One region of the Variovorax sp. 10L421 genome, then DNA from elsewhere that is predicted to be linked to it. Evidence: predicted binding sites of a transcription regulator. Region 1 holds the regulator's gene; the other holds the start of a gene.

Region 1 (3,361 bases):
CAGGGCCGTGATCCTGGGCAATGGCTACAACAGCACGAGCGAGAAGGCGATGCTGTGGATCCAGTATCTCGACGGGGACAAGTCGGTGCTGAAGATCCCGGCTCCCGCCGCGCAGGCCGCGGGCGCCGGCAATGGGCTCTCGGCGCCGCAGGTGGTGGACCGCAATGGCGACGGCAAGGTCGACTATGTCTACGCCGGCGACCTGCTCGGCAACCTCTGGAAGTTCGACCTGAGCGATGCCGACAGCACCAAGTGGAAGGCCACCATGGGCTCGGCGGCTGCCGCATCGAGCCTGGACGGCGTGCCGTTGTTCGCCGCTGGCGCCACGCAGCCGATCACTGCCGCGCCGCTGGTCGTCGACCATCCGCGCGGCGGCTACATGGTGATGTTCGGCACCGGCCGGTTGTTTGTCTCCGGCGACGAAAGCAGCACCGCCACGCAGTACCTGTACGGCGTCTGGGACCGCGCCAACGGCAGCACGGGCACCGCGGCGCTGACCGACTTGGTGGCACAGACCATCGGCGTCGATACGGTCAAGGAAGGCGATGCCGAATATCGAACCGCGTCGAGCCAAAGCGTGAGCTACAGCGGTGCGAGCGCCAAGCGCGGCTGGTATCTCCAGTTCGGCGCCACCGGGGAGCGCATGGTCTATCCAGGCGATGCGCTGAGCGGCAGCGCAGGCCTGTTCTCGACCACCATTCCCGGCTCCGCCAGCAATTCGCTCGACTGCGCGCCGGGCACCGGTGACGACGGCTGGTCGATGGTGATCGATTTCTTCAGCGGCGCCATCCCCGACGGCATCGCCTACAACGGGTCCACCGGCACGGCAGGCGCCTACCTCGGCTTCCGGAACCGTTCAGGCCGGGACGACCTCGTCCTGCGACCTCAGAAGGCCGATGAAAAAGGCAAGCACGTGATCTGCAATGCAGCCGGCGGCTGCAACGAAGCCTACCTGCCGCAAGCCGTGCGGCGCTTCGGCTGGCGCAACCTGATCTCGTGGAATTGACGGCGCAGCGGACCCCACCCATGAACAAATATCCCGAAGCGCAGACCCACAAAGGCCGGCTCCGCTCGCGCGGCTTCACGCTGGTCGAACTCATGATCGTGACGGCGGTGATTGCCATCCTCGCCGCGATTGCCTACCCGAGCTACGGGCGCCATGTGCTGCGGGCGAAGCGGGCCGATGCCAAGCAGCAACTGCTGCAGGCCGCGCAATGGACCGAGCGCTACCTGACGGCCAACGGTCAATATCCCCCGGCAACCGTTGCGCTGCCGGCCGGGCTCGACCAGGCGCCGTCGTCCGGCACGGCGAACTACGCCATCGGCTATGCCGCGAGAACCGCGACCACCTACACGCTGCAAGCCGTGCCGCACGGCGCATCGACCGCCGACGAGTGCGGAACGCTCACGGTGAACCATCAGGGCGTCAAGCTGGCGGCTGGCCAGACCAGCGCCTCGAATGCGCAGGTACAAGCCTGCTGGAACCGCTGAGGCGGCCGCCGCGCGCGGGGCGCCTCAGATGTCGCGCAGCAACTGCCTGAACTCGTCCACGTCCTCGAAGCTGCGGTACACCGAGGCGAAGCGCACGTAGGCAACCTTGTCGAGCTTCTTGAGTTCGCGCATCACGAGCTCGCCGACCTTGGTCGAGTCGATTTCGCGCAGGCCGCTGGCCAGCAGCTTCTGCTCGATGCGCAGCAGGGCGTTGTCGATCTGCTCGATGCTCACCGGGCGCTTGCGCAGCGCCAGCATCATCGAGGCGCGCACCTTGGTCGAGTCGAAGTCGGCGCGGCTGCCGTCCTTCTTGACCACCACGGGGAAGTTGACGTCGGGCCGCTCGTAGGTGGTGAAGCGCTTGTCGCAGGCGCTGCATTGGCGGCGCCTGCGCACGAAGTCGGCGTCTTCCGAAACGCGGGTCTCGACGACCTGCGTTTCAAGATGACCGCAAAAAGGGCATTTCATGCGGTCAGGTCTTCCGGGTGATCAGCGGTAGACGGGGAAGCGGCTCGTCAGCGCGTGCACCTTGGCGCGCACCGCGTCGATGTTCGCCGCATCGCGCGGGTTCTCGAGCACGTCGGCCACCAGGTTCGCGGTGATGCGGGCCTCTTCGTCCTTGAAGCCGCGCGTGGTCATGGCGGGGGTGCCGATGCGCACGCCGCTGGTGACCATCGGCTTTTCCGGGTCGTTGGGGATCGCGTTCTTGTTGATCGTCATGTGGGCGGCGCCCAGCACGGCTTCGGCTTCCTTGCCGGTGATGCCCTTGGCGCGCAGGTCGACCAGCATGACGTGGCTCTCGGTGCGTCCGCTCACGATGCGCAGGCCGCGCTCGGTAAGGGTGTCGGCCACGATCTGGGCATTCCTGACCACCTGTTGCTGGTAGGCCTTGAACTCGGGCGCCATGGCTTCCTTGAACGCGACGGCCTTGGCGGCGATCACGTGCATCAGCGGGCCACCTTGCAGGCCCGGGAAAATCGCGCTGTTGATGGCTTTCTCGTGCTGAGACTTCATCAAAATGATGCCGCCGCGCGGGCCGCGCAGGCTCTTGTGGGTGGTGGAGGTGACGACGTCGGCGTGCGGCACCGGGTTGGGATACACGCCCGCGGCCACCAGGCCGGCGTAGTGGGCGATGTCGACCATGAAGATCGCGCCGACGTCCTTGGCCACCTTGGCGAAGCGCTCGAAATCGATGCGCAGCGAATAGGCCGAGGCGCCCGCGATGATCAGCTTGGGCATGTGCTCGTGCGCCTTGCGTTCCATCGCGTCGTAGTCGATGGCTTCGTTGGCGTCCAGGCCGTAGCTCACCACGTTGAACCACTTGCCGCTCATGTTCAGCGGCATGCCGTGCGTCAGGTGGCCGCCTTCGGCCAGGCTCATGCCCATGATGGTGTCGCCGGGCTTCAGGAAGGCCAGCATCACGGCTTCGTTGGCCGAGGCGCCGCAATGCGGCTGCACGTTGGCGGCGTCGGCGCCGAAGATCTGCTTGATGCGGTCGATGGCCAGTTGCTCGGCCACGTCGACGTGCTCGCAGCCGCCGTAGTAGCGCTTGCCCGGGTAGCCTTCGGCGTACTTGTTGGTGAGCTGCGAGCCCTGGGCGGCCATGACGGCCGGCGAGGCGTAGTTCTCGCTGGCGATCAGCTCGATGTGGTGTTCCTGGCGCGCGTTTTCCGCTTGGATCGCAGCCCAGATTTCGGGATCGGTCTGTTCGACCAGGATATTGCGTTGGTACATGGCAGTCCTTTGAAGACGAGGTCCTTGTTCTTCAACCAAACAAGGGCTGCCCAGGCGAACGGCTGAACGCCTGTGGTGCAGGCGGTACGCTTCCCAGTGGTGTTCCACGTCAGCGCGTGGCACCTTGTTCGGATGC
Region 2 (3,361 bases), on a different contig from region 1:
GCACCACCCAAGGCCGCACCGCCGCCGCTGCCCTCCGACCTGCAGGCCTACCTCGACCAGCAGGAGCGCGAAATCCTCGTGCGCGCGCTGCACGAGAGCGGCTTCAATCGCACCGCGGCCGCCGCACGGCTCGGCATGAGCCTGCGCCAGATCCGCTACCGCATCGCGCGGCTGGGCATCACCACGCCCAACGGCGACGATGGCGCGAGCAACCATGCCGACGACTGAAGCACCCACGCCCGGCGCTCCTGACAACGGCGACGACGGACTCTGGCAAGCCGGCTGGTACCGCTTCGCGAAGGCGCTGCGCTCGCCCAACTTCGGGCCCCGGCCCGCTGGCGCGCAGACCGACCTCATCGTGCTGCACTCGATCAGCCTGCCGCCCGGCGAATACGGCGGCGATGCGGTGCAGCGGCTCTTCACCAACCAGCTCGACTGGGACGCGCACCCCTATTTCCAGTCGATCCGCGGGCTCGAGGTGTCCTCTCATTTCTACGTGCGCCGCAACGGCGAACTCTGGCAGTTCGTGAGCTGCGACGACCGTGCCTGGCACGCCGGTGCATCGTCGTGGCGCGGCCGCGGCAACTGCAACGATGACTCCGTCGGCATCGAGCTCGAAGGACTCGAGGGCCAGCCGTTCGACGAGCCGCAATACGAGACGCTCGCGAGCCTGTGCGCAGCGGTCGCGCAGCACTATCCGATCGCGCACATCGCCGGCCACGAGCACATCGCGCCGGGCCGCAAGCAGGACCCAGGCGCGGGCTTCGAGTGGCGTCGGCTGCGTGAACAGCTCGGCTGGAATCCACAGATGTTTCCGCCGCAGGTGACGCAGCGCTAATTTTTTCAATCGCCCGGCGCCCCGCGATGCGCCACTCGTGCAGCGCAGCAATACGAAAGTTGCGAACGCGCGATGCAGCAACCATGCGCCCTGCAGGCCCAAATCGTCTTGCAAGCCAAGCTCCATGCGGGTTGCGCGACCATAGTCCAGTGTCCACGCGGCATCGACGGCCGTGCCGATGCCTAGATAGTTACCCCTACTACCAAAAATTGCCGCAAAACACTACCTGTAGTGGCTTGTAGACCCCCGGCACCCTAGATATAGTGTCCTCCGTCCGGTCATCCACACCGGCGCGGTGCCCCGACCAGGCGCCGCCATCCAACAAGAATTGCCAACCGAGAGGAAGCGAATGCAAACAGCCCTGAACCCCCAATCGACCCCGCGTGCCGTTCCCTCGACGTCACTGCAACAGCAGCGAGACACTGCTGGCTCCCCCAGCGGCCAGAACCTCGCCCACTACCAGATCATCCGGCGCAACGGCGCCGTTGTTCCCTTCGAGCCGAACAAGATCGCGATCGCGATGATGAAGGCCTTCCTGGCCGTGCACGGCACCCAGGGCGCGGCTTCCGCCAGCGTGCGCGAAACGGTCGATGTGCTCACGCAGGGTGTGATCCGCGCGCTGGTGCGTTCGCGTCCGGGCGGCGGCACCTTCCACATCGAGGACGTGCAGGACCAGGTCGAGCTCGGCCTGATGCGCGGCGGCCACCATGAAATCGCCCGCGCCTACGTGCTGTACCGCGAGCGCCGCTCGCAAGAGCGTTCGAAGCAGGGCGAACAGGACGTGCCGGCCGCGCCCGCGCTGCACGTGCTGGACAACGGCGAACTGGTCGCGCTCGACCTGAACGAACTCAAGGGCCTGATCGAGTCCGCCTGTGAAGGCCTGGGCGACAGCATCACGGCCGCGCCGATCGTCGCCGAGACGATGCGCAACCTGTACGACGGCGTGCCGCTCGACGAGGTCTACAAGGCGTCCATCCTCGCAGCCCGCACGCTGATCGAGAAGGACCCCGACTACACCTTCGCCACAGCGCGCCTGCTGCTGCACACGATCTTCAAGGAAATCATCGGCCGCGAAGTGATGCCGGTCGAGCGCGCCACCGCCTACGCCGACTACTTCCCGCAGTTCATCAAGAAGGGCGTCGAGAACGAGCTGCTCGACGAGAAGCTGCTGCAGTACGACCTGCCCCGCCTGGGCGCCGCCCTGAAGGCCGAGCGCGACAACCAGTTCGACTACCTCGGCCTGCAGACCCTGTACGACCGCTACTTCCTGCACGTGCGCAAGACGCGCATCGAGCTGCCGCAGGCTTTCTTCATGCGCGTGGCCATGGGCCTGTCGCTGAACGAAATCGACCGCGAAGCCCGCGCCATCGAGTTCTATGAAGTGCTGTCGTCGTTCGACTTCATGTCGAGCACGCCCACCCTGTTCAACGCCGGCACGCTGCGCTCGCAGCTGTCGAGCTGCTACCTGACCACCGTGCCCGACGACCTGGACGGCATCTACGAGTCGATCAAGGAAAACGCCCTGCTCTCGAAGTTCGCGGGCGGCCTGGGCAACGACTGGACCCGCGTGCGCGCGCTGGGCAGCCACATCAAGGGCACGAACGGCGAATCGCAGGGCGTGGTGCCGTTCCTGAAGGTGGTGAACGACACGGCCGTGGCCGTGAACCAGGGCGGCAAGCGCAAGGGCGCGGTCTGCACGTACCTGGAAACCTGGCACCTCGACATCGAGGAGTTCCTGGAGCTGCGCAAGAACACCGGCGACGACCGCCGCCGCACGCACGACATGAACACTGCCAACTGGATTCCCGACCTGTTCATGCGCCGCGTGATGGAAAAGGGCACCTGGACGCTGTTCTCGCCCTCCAACGTGCCCGACCTGCACGACCTGTTCGGCGCAGACTTCGAAAAGGCCTACGTGGCCTACGAAGAGAAGGCTGCCCGCGGCGACATCAAGCCCGCGCGCACCATCCAGGCGACCGACCTGTGGCGCAAGATGCTCACGATGCTGTTCGAGACCGGCCACCCCTGGATCACGTTCAAGGACGCTTGCAACGTGCGCTCGCCGCAGCAGCACGCCGGCGTGGTGCACTCGTCGAACCTCTGCACCGAGATCACGCTGAACACCAGCGACACCGAAACCGCCGTCTGCAACCTGGGTTCGGTGAACCTGCTGCAGCACCTGAAGGACGGCAAGGTCGACCAGGAAAAGCTCAAGCGCACGATCTCGACCGCGATGCGCATGCTCGACAACGTGATCGACATCAACTACTACGCCGTGAAGAAGGCGCGCGACTCCAACCTGCGCCACCGTCCGGTCGGCCTGGGCCTGATGGGCTTCCAGGACGCGCTGTACGAACTGCGCATTCCCTACGCCTCGCAGGAAGCCGTGCAGTTCGCCGACGAGTCGATGGAAGCCATCTGCTACCACGCCTACTGGGCCTCGACCGAGCTGGCCCGCGAACGCGGCAAGTACTCGAGCTACAAGGGCTCGCTGTGGGACAAGGGCATCCTGCCGATCGACTC

What was found. The regulator NrdR, encoded in region 1, represses ribonucleotide reductase genes. The targets are predictions, from matches to a motif close to CACNANATNTNGTG.
Region 2: a site for NrdR is predicted at 1,091-1,104, ahead of AC1DFC_RS19995 (ribonucleoside-diphosphate reductase subunit alpha). Genes of this name have one in related genera too.

Annotation. Positions count from the first base shown of each region.
Region 1 covers NZ_JBFTJJ010000002.1:215,023-218,383, reverse strand. The annotation lists gene AC1DFC_RS05020 (pilus assembly protein) at 1-1,006, shown strand, start outside; gene AC1DFC_RS05015 (type IV pilin protein) at 1,027-1,491, shown strand; gene nrdR (transcriptional regulator NrdR) at 1,516-1,959, opposite strand; gene glyA (serine hydroxymethyltransferase) at 1,981-3,225, opposite strand; ZMP/ZTP riboswitch at 3,267-3,361, opposite strand, start outside.
Region 2 covers NZ_JBFTJJ010000016.1:66,122-69,482, reverse strand. The annotation lists gene AC1DFC_RS20005 (sigma-54-dependent transcriptional regulator) at 1-228, shown strand, start outside; gene ampD (1,6-anhydro-N-acetylmuramyl-L-alanine amidase AmpD) at 215-838, shown strand; gene AC1DFC_RS19995 (ribonucleoside-diphosphate reductase subunit alpha) at 1,188-3,361, shown strand, end outside.